Regions from separate parts of the Bradyrhizobium sp. BLXBL-03 genome, predicted to be linked through region 1. Evidence: predicted binding sites of a transcription regulator. Region 1 holds the regulator's gene; each other region holds the start of a gene.
What was found. Region 1 encodes PhoB, which activates phosphate uptake and scavenging genes when phosphate is short. Its sites were predicted from a motif close to TGTCATNNANCTGTCAT; they were not measured.
Positions count from the first base shown of each region.

Region 2: ACNJX9_RS23635 (RNA degradosome polyphosphate kinase) is a predicted target of PhoB. The motif match lies at 2,513-2,529, and genes of this name have one in related genera.
Region 3: phnC (phosphonate ABC transporter ATP-binding protein) is a predicted target of PhoB. The motif match lies at 1,596-1,612, and genes of this name have one in related genera.
Region 4: ACNJX9_RS15145 (UDP-2,3-diacylglucosamine diphosphatase) is a predicted target of PhoB. The motif match lies at 1,147-1,163, and genes of this name have one in related genera.

Region 1 is NZ_CP182470.1:8,059,750-8,063,778, forward strand. Features, by position in the region: gene argF (ornithine carbamoyltransferase) at 1-53, opposite strand, end outside; gene ACNJX9_RS38025 (aspartate aminotransferase family protein) at 53-1,255, opposite strand; gene ACNJX9_RS38030 (GcrA family cell cycle regulator) at 1,723-2,235, shown strand; gene phoB (phosphate regulon transcriptional regulator PhoB) at 2,327-3,040, opposite strand; gene phoU (phosphate signaling complex protein PhoU) at 3,063-3,779, opposite strand; gene pstB (phosphate ABC transporter ATP-binding protein PstB) at 3,791-4,029, opposite strand, start outside.
Region 2 is NZ_CP182470.1:4,898,526-4,902,554, forward strand. Features, by position in the region: gene purM (phosphoribosylformylglycinamidine cyclo-ligase) at 1-997, opposite strand, end outside; gene ACNJX9_RS23625 (CDP-alcohol phosphatidyltransferase family protein) at 1,153-1,695, shown strand; gene ACNJX9_RS23630 (DnaA ATPase domain-containing protein) at 1,789-2,466, shown strand; gene ACNJX9_RS23635 (RNA degradosome polyphosphate kinase) at 2,603-4,029, shown strand, end outside.
Region 3 is NZ_CP182470.1:884,978-889,006, forward strand. Features, by position in the region: gene ACNJX9_RS04190 (DUF1045 domain-containing protein) at 1-149, opposite strand, end outside; gene ACNJX9_RS04195 (alpha-D-ribose 1-methylphosphonate 5-triphosphate diphosphatase) at 168-1,361, opposite strand; partial or broken gene ACNJX9_RS04200 (chloramphenicol acetyltransferase) at 1,358-1,504, opposite strand; gene phnC (phosphonate ABC transporter ATP-binding protein) at 1,656-2,465, shown strand; gene phnD (phosphonate ABC transporter substrate-binding protein) at 2,528-3,457, shown strand; gene phnE (phosphonate ABC transporter, permease protein PhnE) at 3,544-4,029, shown strand, end outside.
Region 4 is NZ_CP182470.1:3,188,912-3,192,940, forward strand. Features, by position in the region: gene thiD (bifunctional hydroxymethylpyrimidine kinase/phosphomethylpyrimidine kinase) at 170-970, shown strand; gene ACNJX9_RS15145 (UDP-2,3-diacylglucosamine diphosphatase) at 1,187-1,999, shown strand; gene ACNJX9_RS15150 (glycosyltransferase family 4 protein) at 1,999-3,042, shown strand; gene ACNJX9_RS15155 (threonine/serine dehydratase) at 3,167-4,029, shown strand, end outside.

The DNA of each region.
Region 1 (4,029 bases):
TCCGACAGCGGCAGCTCGTTGATGTCGAGGAAGTGCTTGGGTGCCTTGCTCATCAGCTTGCCGCCCGCTTGTTGCCTGACAGCGCCGTGCAGGCGCGCTCGAGCCTGACGATGCTGTCCTCGATTTCCGCCTCGGTGACGATCAAGGGCGGCAGGAAGCGCACGACATTGTCGCCGGCGCCGACGGTAAGCAGCTTCTCGTTGCGCAAGGCTGCGACCAGATCGCCTGATGGCACCACGGCCTTGATGCCGATCAAAAGCCCCTCACCGCGGATTTCGCTGACGATATCGGGATGACGGTCGATCACGGAGGCGAGCTTCTGCTTGAGCAGCAGCGACATCTTCTGCACGTGGTCGAAGAAGCCGGGCTTGAGCATGACGTCGAGCACGGCGTTCGCGGCCGCGATCGCCAGCGGATTGCCGCCGAAGGTCGAGCCGTGCGAGCCGGGGCCCATGCCGGCGGCCGCATCCGCGGTCGCCAGGATCGCACCGATCGGAAAACCGCCACCGAGCGCTTTCGCCAGCGACATCACGTCGGGTGTGACGCCGGTGCGGCGATGGGCGAAGAGATCGCCGGTGCGGCCCATGCCGGTCTGCACCTCGTCGAAGGCCAGCAGCAAGCCTTTCTCGTCGCAGAGCTGGCGGAGCGCCTTGAGGAAGGCTGAAGTCGCCGAACGTACGCCGCCCTCGCCCTGGATCGGCTCGATCAGGATGCCGGCGGTATGCGGGCCGATCGCCTTCTTCACGGCCTCGATGTCGCCATGCGGCACCTGGTCGAAGCCGTCCATCGGCGGACCGAAGCCTTCGAGATATTTTGCCGATCCCGTCGCCGCCAGCGTCGCCAGCGTGCGGCCGTGGAAGGCGCCTTCGAAGGTGATGATGCGATAGCGCTCCGGATGGCCCTTGGAGAAGTGATGATGGCGGACCAGCTTGATCACGCCCTCCAGCGCCTCGGCGCCGGAATTACAGAAGAACACGAAGTCGGCAAAGCTCTCGTTGCAAAGACGCGCAGCGAGCTTCTCGCCGTCAGGGCTCTGGAACAGGTTCGACATGTGCCAGAGTTTCGTGGCCTGCTCCTGCAGCGCCTTGACCAGCGCCGGATGGGCATGGCCGAGTGCATTGACCGCGACGCCCGAGGTGAAATCGAGATAGCGATCGCCATTGGTTGCGATCAACCAGACGCCTTCACCGCGCTCAAAACCGATATCGGCCCTGGCGAAAACGGGGAGCAAATGCGGCGCTGCGCTGTTGGTCATGACGATCTCTTTGGTGGTCACTTCGGATGTTTCGGACGGCCTGAACACGCATGGCGCAGCGCGTCATTTGGCCCGGAAAACGAAACGTGCCGCCTTTTAAGGGCGGCACGCGCGACTATCTTATGCCTGGCAATACGGGTGTCAATGCCGCCCGGAAAGCCTCGCGAAACGCTGAATCCGTAGTCTTGCGGTGGCGATTTTGCGGGATTTTCGCCACGGAACATGTGGAAGCGAGTCGGCGGACTCTTGCGCGTGAGTCACGGCATATTGTAGCGTTTGGCTTGTCAGATACGACATCTCGTGCAGCGGTTCTGATCCCAAAAGTCCTCATGTACCGGCGTAAACGTTCGGGCGCATCTGGCGCGCCCGGCGAGCCTTAAGGGATTCTGGCGGCACGGGTTTTTCGAAGCTTAGGCATTCGTCGTGAGGCCCCACAGATGGCTGGCGCCGGCGAAGGAAAGGATGCAATGACGGTTTTGACCTGGTCAGATGATCGCGTCGAGCAGCTGAAAAAGCTCTGGGAGGCCGGACTTTCGGCCAGCCAGATCGCCGCTGAGCTTGGAAACGTGACCCGCAACGCCGTAATCGGCAAGGTGCACAGGCTCGGCCTGTCCGGCCGCGCCAAGAGCCCCTCATCAGCAGCTCCGCGGCCGCGCAAGGCGCGTCCCGCACAGCACATGATGCGGGTGAGCCGCCCCATCGCGCGCGGCAACACCGCGCTGGCGCAGGCCTTCGAGGTCGAGGTCGAGGCTGAACCTGTTACCTACGACAACGTTGTGCCGATGAGCCAGCGGCTCTCGTTGCTCGAATTGAACGAGGCCACCTGCCACTGGCCGGTCGGCGATCCTTCAAGCCCGGATTTCTTCTTCTGCGGCGGCAAGGCGCTCTCAGGCCTGCCCTACTGCGCCCAGCACTCGCGCGTGGCGTATCAGCCGGCGGCGGATCGCCGGCGGGCGCCGGCGAAGCCAGGCACGCGCTGAGTACTTGGTTCAGACGACATCGTCGCGGGACAGGCCGGGACGAAAAAAAGCGCGCCACCAGGCGCGCTTTTTTTGTTTGCTGGCGGGCAGCCTAGCTTGAGGTCTGCTCAGCCTTCGCGAAGCGATCGTCGAGCGCGTAGCCTGCGCCGCGGACGGTGCGGATCGGGTCCTGCTCGCGGCCGAGATTGAGCAGCTTGCGCAGGCGGCCGATATGCACATCGACGGTGCGTTCGTCGATATAGATGTCGCGGCCCCAGACGCTGTCGAGCAGCTGCTCGCGCGAGAACACCCGGCCGGGATGCTCCAGGAAGAACTCCAGCAGGCGATATTCGGTCGGTCCGAGATCGATCGGCCGACCCGAGCGCGCCACGCGGCGCTTCTCGCGATCGAGCTCGATGTCGCCGAAGGCGAGCACGGTCGCGAGCCGCTCGGGGCTGGCGCGCCGCAGCAGGCCCTTGACCCGCGCGAGCAGCTCGGGCACCGAGAACGGCTTGACGATGTAATCGTCGGCGCCTGTGGCAAGGCCCCTGACACGCTCGCTCTCCTCGCCGCGCGCGGTGAGCATGATGATCGGCAGCTGCTTGGTGTCGGATCGCGTCCGCAACCGGCGGCACAGCTCGATCCCGGACAGGCCCGGCAACATCCAGTCGAGCACGATCAGATCGGGGATGTGCTCCTTGAGGCGGGTGTCGGCGTCGTCGCCGCGCATCACCGTCTCCACGTCATAGCCGTCGCCTTCGAGGTTGTAGCGGAGAAGCTCGGTCAGAGCTTCCTCGTCCTCAACCACCATAATGCGTGCGCCCATGGGCTCGTCGCTCCTTGCGTAATCAGGTGTTCGGGACCGTCGTGGCGAAGGTCGTCATGTCGCCCTTCGGCCGCTTGTCGGTGATGGCCTGGCCTTCGATCATGTAGAACACGGTCTCGGCGATGTTGGTGGCGTGGTCGCCGATCCGCTCGATGTTCTTGGCGCAGAACATCAGATGGATGCAGAACGAGATGTTGCGCGGATCCTCCATCATGTAGGTGAGGAGCTCGCGGAACAGCGAGGTGCAGATGGCATCGACCTCCTCGTCACCCTTCCACACCGTCATCGCCGCCGGCAGGTCGTGCGCGGCATAGGCATCGAGCACCGACTTGACCTGCTGCTGCACGAGGTCCGTCATGTGCTCGAGGCCGCGGAACAGCTTGAGCGGATGGAAATCCGTCTCCAGCGCTGCGACGCGCTTGCCCATGTTCTTGGCGAGGTCGCCGATGCGCTCGAGGTCGGTCGCAACCCGCATGGCGCCGACGATCTCGCGCAAGTCCACCGCCATCGGCTGGCGGCGCGCGATGGTCAGCACGGCGCGCTCCTCGATCTTCTTCTGCAGCGCGTCGAGCTCGGCATCGATGGTGACGACGCGCTGGCCCAGCGCGACGTCGCGGCGGATCAGCGCATCGACGGAATCGACGATCATGCGCTCGGCGATGCCGCCCATCTCGGCGACCAGGCGGGTGAGCTCCTGAAGGTCGGTGTCGAAGGCTTTTGCGGTATGTTCGGAAGCCATGTCCTGTCTCCTCAGCCGAACCGGCCGGTGATGTAATCCTGCGTGCGCCGGTCCGACGGCGACGTGAAGATCTTGCTGGTGTCGTCGAACTCGATCAGCTCGCCGAGATACATGAAGGCGGTCTTGTCGGAGACGCGGGCCGCCTGCTGCATGTTGTGGGTGACGATCGCGATGGTGTAGTTCTCGGACAGTTCCTGGATCAGCTCCTCGACCTTGGCGGTCGAGATCGGATCGAGCGCCGAGCAGGGCT
Region 2 (4,029 bases), 3.2 Mb from region 1:
CCACGGTCTCGCCGGCATCGGTGAAGACCCGCACCACCTCATCGACCCTCTCGGGCTCGACGATCGCGACCATGCCGATGCCGCAGTTGAAGGTCCGGAGCATTTCGAGCTCCGCGATGCCGGCTTGGGCGGCCAGCCATTTGAACACCGGCAGCACCGGCAGGCGTGCCAGATCAATGCCGACGCCAAGATTTGCAGGCAGCACGCGCGGAATGTTGTCGGTGAAACCGCCGCCGGTGATATGGGCAAGGCCCTTCACTGCAGCGGTCTCGCGGATCGCCCTCAGGCAGGATTTGACGTAGAGCCTCGTCGGCGTCAGCAGCGCGCCGCCGAGCGTCATAACAGGGGCAAATGGCGCCTGCGCCTCGAAGCCGAGGCCGGACTGTTCCACGATCTTGCGCACCAGCGAGAAGCCGTTGGAATGCACGCCCGACGAGGCAAGACCGATCACGGCATCGCCCGCGGCGATGTCCTTGCGCGGCAATAGTGTGCCGCGCTCGGCCGCGCCGACGGTAAATCCGCCGAGGTCGTAGTCGCCGTCCTTGTAGAGGCCGGGCATCTCCGCGGTCTCGCCGCCGATCAGGGCGCAGCCGGACTCGCGGCAGCCCTCGGCGACGCCTGCCACGATGGCGGCGGTGGCCTCCGGGTCGAGCTTGCCACAAGCGAAATAGTCGAGGAAGAACAGCGGCTCGGCGCCCTGCACCACGAGGTCGTTGACGCTCATGGCGACAAGATCGATGCCGATCCCGCCATGCAGGCCAGTCTCGATCGCGATCTTGACCTTGGTGCCGACACCGTCGGTGGCCGCAACCAGGACGGGGTCCTTGAAGCCGGCCGCCTTGAGGTCGAACAGGCCGCCGAATCCGCCGATCTCGGCATCCGCGCCCGGCCGGGCGGTGGCGCGCACCATCGGCTTGATCAGGTCGACCAGGCGGTTGCCCGCGTCGATATCGACGCCTGAATCGGCGTAAGTGAGGCCGTTTTTGCGGTCGGTCATGCCCGATTTCCAGTGGGTTTGCGGCTGGTTACGTCGAATTCCGGGGACGCGCAATGGCAAGCGTGGCGCCCCGCCCTATACTATGTAGAGATATCAACCGGTTCAGCCTCTAAGAGGTCGGATTCAAGGTCAGGTCGGGTGCCGGGAAGCGCCGTGTGAGTATTCCGAACATTATTACCCTGGGCCGCATCATGCTGGTCCCGATCATCGTTTGGGCCATCGTGTCGAGCCAAATGGAGGTGGCGTTCGCCGTCTTCCTGATCGCAGGCATCAGCGACGCCGTCGACGGCTTTTTGGCCAAGCGCTTCAACATGACCAGCGAGCTCGGCGCCCTGCTCGATCCGCTGGCCGACAAGGCGCTGCTGGTGTCGATCTACCTGTCGCTCGGCATCTGGGGCGACATCCCGCGCTGGATCGTCATCCTGGTGGTATCCCGCGACATCATGATCGTCACTGCGGTGATCGTGTCCTGGCTATTCGACAAGCCGGTCGAGATGAGGCCGTCGAAAGTATCCAAGCTAAACACAGCGGCCCAGGTCGCGTATGCGGCGCTGGTGCTGGCCGCCCTCGCCTTCGGCTTCAGGTCGTCGCCGTATGATATAATCCTGATGGGCCTCGTCACGGTGTTCACCCTGTCCTCGGTGTCGCTCTATCTCGTGGAGTGGCTGCGGCACATGAGCACGATCGAGGCCAAATGAGAGGGGATGCGGCCCAGCAAAAGGCCAACTCCCGATCGAATAAGTCCATTCTCGTCAGACAATGCCGGCGCGCCGGTAAGGAGCAAAGCAAGCGTGGCAGGCCGCGTTCATCCCCGACAATTGGCGTTTTCCCTTCCACATGCGGAGAGCCTCAGCCGGGACAATTTCCTCGAGGGCCCTGCCAATGCCGCCGGTCTTGCCCTGATTGACAGCTGGCCGGAATGGCCCAACCGGATCATGTGGCTCGCCGGCCCGGAAGGCTCGGGCAAAAGCCATCTCGCCGCGATCTGGGCCGAGGAATCAGGCGCCCGCTCGACCACAGCCGGCGCCCTGAGTGCCGCCGCCGTCCCCGGCGCGCTTGCGACCGGCGCGCTGGTCGTTGAGGATCTCAAGGCTGGTGATTTTGACGAGCGTGCTCTCTTCCATCTGATGAACCTGGCCCGCGAGGACGGCGCCTATGTGCTGTTCACCGGTCGCGAGGCGCCCGCGGCGGTGGAGGTCGAGCTCCGCGACCTGCGCTCCCGGCTGCGGACGATACCCGTGATTTCGCTCGCGCCACCGGATGACCAGCTGTTCCGCGGCCTGATCGTCAAGTTCTGCGCCGATCGCCAGCTCACCGTCGACGAGGCTGTCGTGAGCTACCTTGCGACCCGGCTGGAGCGCTCCTCGGCCGCCGCACGGCGCGCGGTGGAACAGCTCGACAGCGAGGCGCTGCGGCTCGGCCGTCCCGTCACAAGGGCGCTGGCCGCCGAGCTGCTTCGGGACGCCTGACCGCCGGGCCCGCTTGACGCGGCGCGGCGCGGCGGCGGAACATCAATGTCATCGAAACGTCATCGCATTAACACATGCTCCGGCCGGTTTTGCGCATAAGTCGCAAATTGGGGCGAAACGGATGGACCGACTTCTCATGGATTCCGCGCAAGCTGTTGAAACAAAGGAGAAAGCCACGGAAACCGGGGGCTTGCCGGCGATCGCCTCAAGCCCCGAGCGATTCATCAATCGCGAGTTGTCCTGGCTGCATTTCAACCGTCGCGTCCTGGAGGAATCGGTCAACCCCAGCCACCCCATGCTGGAGCGGGTGCGATTCCTGTCGATCTCAGCCAATAACCTCGACGAGTTCTTCATGGTCCGCGTCGCCGGCATCAAGGCGCAGGTCCGCGAGGGCATTGCCGAGCGTGCCCCTGACGGGCTGACCCCGTCCGAGCAGCTGGCGCTGATCAACCGCACGGTTTCGCAACTTGCCAGTGATCAGCAGGCGATCTGGCGTGAGTTGCGCGGCACGCTGGCCGACGTCGGCATCGCGCTGGTCGACGGTAAGGACGTCACCAAGGCGGAGCGAACCTGGCTCGAGGAGTATTTCCTCAACAACGTGTTCCCGCTGCTGACGCCGCTGGCGATCGATCCGGCCCACCCCTTCCCGTTCATCCCGAGCCTCGGCTTCACCATCGCACTCCAGCTGACGCGCGAGGCTGATGGCAAGCCGATGAACGCGCTGATCCGCATGCCCGGCAAGATCGACCGCTTCATCCGCCTGCCGGCCGAGAGCAAGGTCCGCCTGATCTCGCTGGAGCAGGCCACCAGCCTGTTCATCAACCGCCTATTCCCCGGCTACAGTCTCCACGGCCAGGGCGCCTTCCGCATCATCCGCGACTCCGAGCTCGAAATCGAGGAAGAAGCCGAAGACCTCGTCCGCCTATTCGAGACCGCGCTGAAGCGGCGTCGCCGCGGATCGGTGATCCGGCTTGAGATCGACGCCAAGATGCCGGAAGAACTGCGCAACTTCGTGCAGCACGCACTGTCGGCGGCCGACGACGAGGTATTCCTGGTCGACGGCGTGCTTGCCATGAACGAGCTGTCGCAACTCACCCGGCTCGACCGGCCTGATCTCGAATTCACCCCTTACGTGCCGCGCCATCCCGAGCGCGTGCGCGAGCATGGCGGCGATATCTTCGCGGCTATCAGACAAAAGGACCTGATCGTCCATCATCCTTACGAATCCTTCGACGTGGTGGTGCAGTTTCTGCAACAGGCCGCGCGCGATCCCGACGTCGTCGCGATCAAGCAGACGCTCTACCGCACCTCCAACAACTCGCCGATCGTGCGCGCGCTCGCCGAAGCTGCCGAAGCCGGCAAGTCCGTCACCGCGCTGATCGAGTTGAAGGCGCGCTTCGACGAAGAAGCCAACATCCGCTGGGCGCGCGACCTCGAACGCGCCGGCGTGCAAGTCGTCTACGGCTTCCTCGAATTGAAGACGCACGCCAAGCTCTCGATGGTGGTGCGCCGCGAGGGCGGCAGCCTCACCACTTACGTCCATACCGGCACCGGCAACTATCA
Region 3 (4,029 bases), 1.3 Mb from region 1:
CAGTCGGCGGCGACGCGCAGGGCGTCGCCGGGAAAGGGCAGTTCGTCGCCGGTGTAGGCATCATAGCCGAGCAGCTCGGCGCCGAAGCGGGAGAGTGCGTGGTCGGCGCCGGCGGCAAAATAGATCGCGTAGCGGGGAAAACCTGTCATTGCCCAAGCATAACTAATTTATGCTGCAACGATAGTCTCGCGCGGTGTCGCCGCGATGCCAGCCAGACGCGTCGCATCGGTGAGATGGACGAGCTTGCCGGCCGCGATCACCGCGACCAGCCGCGGCCGCAGCGGCATGCTGTCGTCGACGAGCAGGATGTCGGCGCGACGGCCCGCCGCCAGCGTGCCGCGATCAGTGAGGCCAGCGGCCTCTGCGGGCGCCGACGAGATCAGCTTCCAGGCCTCGGTCAGCGGCAGCACGCCGTCGGCGGCGAGGCGGACTGCGGCGAGCAGCGGCGCCGGATAGTAGTAGTCGGAAGCCAGCACCGTGCAGAGCCCCTTCGCGATCATGTCGGAGGCTTTGGTCCAGCCGGTGTGGCTGCCGCCGCGCACGACGTTCGGTGCGCCGTAGACGATGGCATCGCCATGATCGGCTGCCTCGCGCGCCGTCTCCTCATTGATCGGAAATTCGGCGAGCCTCACGCCCATGGCGCGAAAATTCCGGCGCATCGCCGGCGTCGCATCGTCATGCGACAGCATCCGCACCTCGGCCGCGCGGGCCTTAGCAGCGAGCCGGGCGATCGAGGCCGGAACCTCGGCTGCGCGCGACACGATATGCGCGACAAGCTTGTCGAAATCCTCGCCCGACACGCCGGTGCGCTCCACCATGCGGTTACGCTTGCGCGGATTTGAGATGTCGGCAACGACTCCGTCCATATGGTCGTTGAAGGCGAACAGGTCGACGCGGCCCTCGGCCAGCCATTGGCCGATCTCAGCCTCGGCATCGAGATTGTAGGTCTCGTGGCGCAGGTGAAAACGAGTGTCGGCGGCGAAGTGCGGCCGCTGCCGCTCGATCGCCTCGAGCAGGCGCCTGGCATTGTCGCCGCTGCGCAGGCCCGGCTCCCATGACCAGGTGGTGGCGTGGAACACCGTGGTGATGCCGTTGCTGATGACCTGGCGGTCGGTGTCATCAAGCGCGACGTCGATCGGAAAATCGACGCCGGCGCGCGGCATCATCTGCCGCTCGAAGGCATCGCCATGCAGGTCGACGATGCCGGGCAGCACCAGCAAATCGCGCGCATCGATCGCCAGCCGCGCGCGACCGCGTGCCGCATCGATCTGCGCAATGTCGGTTCCGGATACGGCGAGCGATGTTTCGGCGAGCCCGGAGCTAACAAGGGTCCGGCCACCTTCGATGAAAATGTCTGTCACGCGACCGCGCTTGGTTTGCTGGAAGGGAGACTTGCCTCTGCTTCGTATGCCGACAGGAAATCTTCAATTGCGAGCGTGCGGAATTAGGCCAGCGCCGCACGCAATTTGTCGTGATCCCAGTCCCACCATGCCAGCCTGGCCAATGTCGCGTCTCTTCGAGCGGCACAATGACGGTGTGATGACGATACGATGACAGGGGATGAAGTGTGTAGGATCGCCCCGCCGCATTGCGCGTGTCATACAAGTGTCAACCGCCGGGGATAGCGGTGGGCTCCAGCTACTCTGGAGCCCTGCATGCTGGTGGTTGAAGGTCTGACGTGCCGCTTTGGCGCAAAAGCCGCGGTGGACGAGGCTTCGTTTCAAATCTCCCCCGGCGGCTTCGTCGGCGTGATCGGGCGCTCCGGCGCCGGCAAGTCGACCCTGCTGCGCGCCATCAATCGTCTGGTGACGCCGACGCAGGGCCGCATCCTGTTCGACGGCCTCGACGTCACCGCGCTGCGCGGCAAGGAGCTGCGGCAGTGGCGGGCGCGGTCGGCGATGATCTTCCAGCAGTTCAACCTGGTCGGCCGGCTCGACGTGCTGACCAACGTGCTGATGGGCCGTCTTGCCACCATGCCGGCCTGGCGCTCGCTGTCGCAAGCATGGCCCGAGCAGGACAAGGCGTTGGCGATGTCGGCGCTGGAACAGTTCGATATCGCCGCGCTGGCGGCGCAGCGCGCCGATCAACTCTCCGGCGGCCAGCAACAGCGCGTGGCGATCGCGCGGGCGCTGGTGCAGCAGCCCGACATCATCCTCGCCGACGAGCCGATCGCCTCGCTCGATCCGCGCAACACCAAGATCGTCATGGATGCGCTGCTGCGCATCAACAAGCATTTCGGCATCACCGTGCTCTGCAACCTGCATTCGCTCGATCTGGCGCGCAGCTATTGCGATCGCCTGATCGGCATGGCGGCGGGCCGGGTGGTGTTCGACGGCGCGCCATCCGCGCTGACCGACCTTGTCGCGCGTGAGCTCTACGATCTCGAAGCCGCCGATGTCATGGGCGGCACGCCTGCGCCGGTGCCCGAGGGGGTCCCGGCACTCGGAACGGCTGCGGCGGCCTGAGCCGCGTCGCATCCGTCATACCAGTTTTGCGTCAACCGCTCCTATCAGATGAAGAGGGCATCATGATCACTCGCAGATTAGTTCTTGCCGGCGCCGCCGCGCTGACCTTTGCCGGATCCGCTTCCGCCGAAGACTGGAGGGCGAAATATCCGGAGATCACCTTCGCCGCGATTCCGGCCGAGAACGGTTCGGGCGTGACCGAGCGTTACGCCCCCTTCATCAGCTATCTGTCCAAGGAGCTCGGCGTCAAGGTGACTCTGCGTGTCGCCAACGACTACGCCGCCCTCATCGAGGGCCAGCGCGCCGGCAACATCCATATCGGCTATTACGGCCCGGCCTCGTTCGCGCGTGCCCGGCTTACCGGCGTCAAGACCGACGCCTTCGTCATCGACGTCAACTCCGACGGCTCGAAGGGCTATTACTCGGTGTTCTACGTGCTGGCGAAATCGCCGTACCAGAAGATCGAGGACCTCAAGGGCAAGAACCTGGGCCTGGTCGATCCGAACTCGACCTCGGGCAACAACATGCCGCGCTTCAAGCTGAACGCGCTCGGCATCGATCCCGATGCCTACTTCTCGAAGGTCGTCTTCACCGGCAGCCACGAGAATGCCGTTCTCGCACTTGCGCAAGGAACCGTCGACGTCGCTGCCAACTGGTGGAACGCGGACGACGATTCCAACCTGACCCGCATGCTCAACAAGGGTATGGTGAAGTCGGCCGACGGCACGCCGATGAAGAAGGAGGACTTCCGCATCGTCGTGAAGTCCGACCTCATCATCAACTCGCCCTACGCCTATCTGAGCGACCTGCCTGAGGACATGAAGGCCGCCATCAAGAAGGCCTTCCTCGATGCGGCGACCAAGGACCCCGAGGCGTTCAAGAAGCTCTCCGACGGCAAGAACAAGCCGTGGGAGCCGATCGCCAACGACGATTACAACAAGACCATCGATCTGATTAGGTTCGTCGATAATCTGCGTAAGAAGGCGTCCTGAGCTCGTCGGGACGAGGCACCTCGAGCCGGGTCGATGGACCCGGCTCTTTTCTTGATGGATCTGTTTGTGATGGATCTTTGCCTTCGATGACGGTTGCGGTTTCGATCCTTCCCGAGCAGCAGCTCGCCGCCCTCAACGCCGCCTATCGCAAGGCGGTCGCACGCAAGCGCCTGCGCCTCTCGGCGGGCTTCACGTTGTTCGTCGCCGCGCTGATCGTGGCCTCGATCGGCGCCGAGGTGAATTTGCGCACCTTCTTCACTTATTTCGGCAACTTCGTCAGCTACTTCAATCGCATCCTCACCCTCGACAGCGGCCAGCGGGTCTGGACCGATCTCGGCGAGTGGTTCTGGGGCCTGCACAAATGGCTGAAGCTGCTCGGCGAGACGCTGCTGATCTCCTATGTCGGCACGCTGATCGGCGCCGTCCTTGCCTTCCTGCTCAATTTCTTCTCCGCCGAGAACACCTCGCCCGCGCCCTGGCTGCGCTTCACGGTGCGCCGGCTGCTTGAATTCGCGCGCACGGTGCCCGGCATCGTGTTCGCGCTGATCTTCGTCATGGCGTTCGGTCTCGGT
Region 4 (4,029 bases), 3.6 Mb from region 1:
CGGGCGCCAAGGCCGGTCGATGCCATGGTCATATTTTCTCAGGATATGCACGCTTACGGGACGACAATCCCGCGCAGCGCCGGCTCCGCCTGATTCGCCGGCTTGCTGGGGCTGCGCCGGCGCGCTAGGACAGGCGATGGCCAATGTCCTTTTCGAGCAGGAATATGCGATGACGACGCCCGTGGCGCTCACCATTGCCGGCTCGGATTCGAGCGGCGGGGCCGGGATTCAGGCCGACCTGAAGACCTTTGCTGCGCTCGGCGTCTACGGCGCATCCGCAATCACGGCGCTCACGGCACAGAACACCAAGGGCGTCACCGGCATTCACGCGGTGCCGGCAGCGTTCGTCACAGCGCAGATCGATGCCGTGTTTTCCGATCTCGATGTCGCCGCGGTGAAGATCGGCATGGTGGCGCAGGCCGCGAGCATCGATGCGATCGCTGCTGCGCTGGCGCGCTGGAAGCCTCGCCATGTCGTGCTCGATCCCGTGATGGTCGCAACATCAGGCGACCGCCTGCTCGCCGCAGAGGCCGTCACGGCGTTGCGCGCAAAACTGATGCCGCTCGCATCCGTGATCACGCCCAATTTGCCGGAGGCGGCCGCGCTGCTCGAAGAACCGATCGCGCGAAGCGAGGCCGAGATCGAAAGCCAGGGACGCCGCCTGCTGTCGCTTGGCTGCCGCGCGGTTCTGATCAAGGGCGGGCACGGCGAGGGCGCGGAGAGCACCGATTATCTCGTCGCTGCGGACACCACGCTGGCGCTCGCCGCACCGCGCGTCGCCACCCGCAACACCCACGGCACCGGCTGTTCGCTGTCGTCAGCGGTGGCGGCGGGCCTCGCCAAGGGCGAGGATCTCGCGACGGCGGTACGCAACGCCAAAGGCTGGATCAGCGCGGCGATCGGGTCTGCCGACCGTTTCAGCGTCGGTCATGGCCACGGGCCGATCCATCATTTCCACAAGTTTTACTGACGCCGGGGTCCTGCTGGCGCCGTCTGTCCCGATATTAACCAATGAGGCCGGGGGGTCTGCGGTCTTGCGGGCCATCATTGCCCGACCATGTCGCCTGATTGTCGCATGCGACTGATATTCGCGCGGAGGGCGAGGCAAGGTTCGATTCGTATTTGAGGGGCCTCAAGGGTTCAATCGGTCATCCCCCTGTCACGGGACACGGTTACAGGCTGGCGCATGGGAAGTTACGATGTGAGTGACGAGAGCCCGGAGCGGCGCTTTCGCACGTTGTTCATCTCCGACGTTCATCTCGGAGCCCGCGGCTCTCAGGCCGATCTTTTGCTGGACTTCCTGCGCTACCATGACGCCGATACGATCTATCTCGTCGGCGACATCGTCGACGGCTGGGCGCTGAAATCGAGTTGGCACTGGCCGCAATCGCACAACGACCTGGTGCAGAAGCTGCTGCGCAAGGCGCGCAAGGGCGCCAAGATCATTTACGTGCCCGGCAATCACGACGAGTTCCTGCGCAACTATTATGGCACGCATTTCGGCGGTATCGACGTCGTCGAGAACACGGTGCACGCCGGCGTGGACGGCAAGCGCTATCTCGTCATCCACGGCGACATCTTCGACCTCGTGGTGCAGAACGCGCGTTGGCTCGCCCATCTCGGCGACAAGGCCTACGATTTCGCGATCCAGATGAATCGCTTCGTCAACTTCTTCCGCCGCCTGTTCGGCGTGCCCTATTGGTCGCTGTCGCAATGGGCCAAGCAGAAGGTCAAGAACGCGGTCAATTATATCGGCGCGTTCGAGCAGGCGCTCTCGGCCGAAGCGCGGCGCCATGACGCCGACGGCGTGATCTGCGGCCACATCCACTATGCCGTGATCCGCGACGAGAACGGCATCCGCTACATGAATTGCGGCGACTGGGTCGAAAGCTGCACCGCGCTGGTCGAGCACGACGACGGCCATTTCGAGATCATCACCTGGGCGGATCATCTGCAGAAACCCGCACAAGTGCAGCAAGTGGCAGCAAGGGCAGCTTGATGCGCATCCTGGTCGCGACCGATGCCTGGCACCCGCAAGTCAACGGTGTGGTTCGGACGCTGACCAAGCTCGCTGATGCCGCCAAATCGCTCGACCTCGAGTTCACGTTCCTGACGCCGCAATCGTTCCGCACCTTCGCGATGCCGAGCTATCGCGACGTTCGGCTGGCAATGCCGCGCCCGGCCCGCATTGCAAAGCTGATCGAGGACGCGCGGCCCGACAGCATCCATATCGCGACGGAGGGGCCGATCGGCCTGATGGTCCGCCGCTATTGCCGCCAGCGCAAGCTGCCGTTCACGACCAGCTTCCATACCCGCTTTCCTGAATATGTCCGCGCCCGCGTGCCGGTGCCGGGTTCGCTGATCTGGCGGGCGCTGCGCCGATTCCATAGCCCGAGCCGGGCCGTGATGGCGGCGACGCCGGCGCTGGCGCGGGAGCTCGACGAGCGCGGTTTCGACAATGTCGTGCTGTGGCCGCGCGGCGTTGACACCCATCTGTTCCATCCTCGCGCTGTCGATCTCTGCCTGCCGGCGCCGATATTCCTCTCGGTCGGCCGCGTCGCGGTTGAGAAGAATCTCGAAGCGTTCCTCGATCTCGATCTGCCCGGCACCAAGGTGATCGTCGGTGACGGCCCGGCGCGCAACGCGTTGGAGCAAGCCTATCCCGAGGCGATTTTCCTCGGGGAAAAGCACGGCGAGGAACTGGCCGGCATCTATGCGGCGGCCGACGTCTTCGTGTTTCCGAGCAAGACCGATACGTTCGGCCTGGTCCTGCTCGAGGCGCTGGCGAGCGGCCTGCCGGTGGCGGCCTTCCCGGTCAAGGGTCCGCGCGACGTCATCGGCGATGCGCCGGTCGGCGCGCTGGACCATGATCTGCGCAACGCCTGTTTTGCCGCACTCGAGATCTCCAGGCAGGCCTGCGTCGAATTTGCCGCCGCCTACACCTGGGAGGCCTCGGCGCGGGCCTTCATCGACAGCATCCGCGCCGTCGGCGCCGTGCTGCCGGGCCTGGACAGGGCGGAACAGCCGCGCTTCGTGGCCTAGATTCTTGTTTTGACGCGTTTTCTTCACGCGAAGCGGTACCCACTTCGCTCGAAAACGCTTTGGGGAAAAATCCTCGCGCGGAGGTGTCTTGCCCGTGCCGCGCCGGGCGCGATAACATCCCGCCATGTCCGAACAGCCCCTTCCGATCGGCCCCGCCGATATCGACGCCGCAGCGCGCGTGCTCGCGCCCTTCGCCGTCCGCACCCCGCTGTTGTCTTTTCCGGTGCTCAACGAGCGCGTCGGTGCAAAAGTGTTCCTGAAGCCGGAGATGCTCCAGCGCACCGGCTCCTTCAAGTTCCGCGGCGCCTTCAACAAGGTGTACTCGATCCCGCAGGACAAGCGCGCCGGCGGCGTCGTCGCATTCTCCTCCGGCAACCACGCCCAGGGCGTGGCGGCGGCGGCAAAAATCCTCGACATGCACGCGACCATCGTGATGCCGGCGGACGCGCCGCTGTCGAAGCGCGAGCGCACCAAATCCTATGGCGCCGAGGTCGTGCTGTACGACCGCTACAACGACGACCGCGAGGCGATCTCGCGCGGCATCGCCGAGAAGCGCGGCGCGACGCTGGTGCGGCCCTATGACGATCCCTTCGTGATTGCCGGCCAGGGCACCGCCGGCCGCGAGATCGCGGAGGACATGGCAGCGCTCGGCCTCTCACCCGATATCGTGGTGGCGCCGGCTTCCGGCGGCGGCCTGATCGCGGGCGTCGCCACCGCCGTGAAGGCGCGCTATCCGCAGGCCCAGATCGTGGTGGCCGAGCCGGAAGCGTTCGACGATCACGGCATCTCGCTGACCGCAGGCCATCGCGAGCCGCACCCGCCCGCCGGCCGCACCATCTGCGATGCGCTGATGGCGCTGATCCCCGGTGAGATGACCTTTGCGATCAACAGCAAGCTGCTGGCGCGCGGCGTGACCGCGTCGGACAAGGAAGTCGGCGCGGCGGTTGCCTTCGCCTATCACGAGCTGAAGCTCGTGGTCGAGCCGGG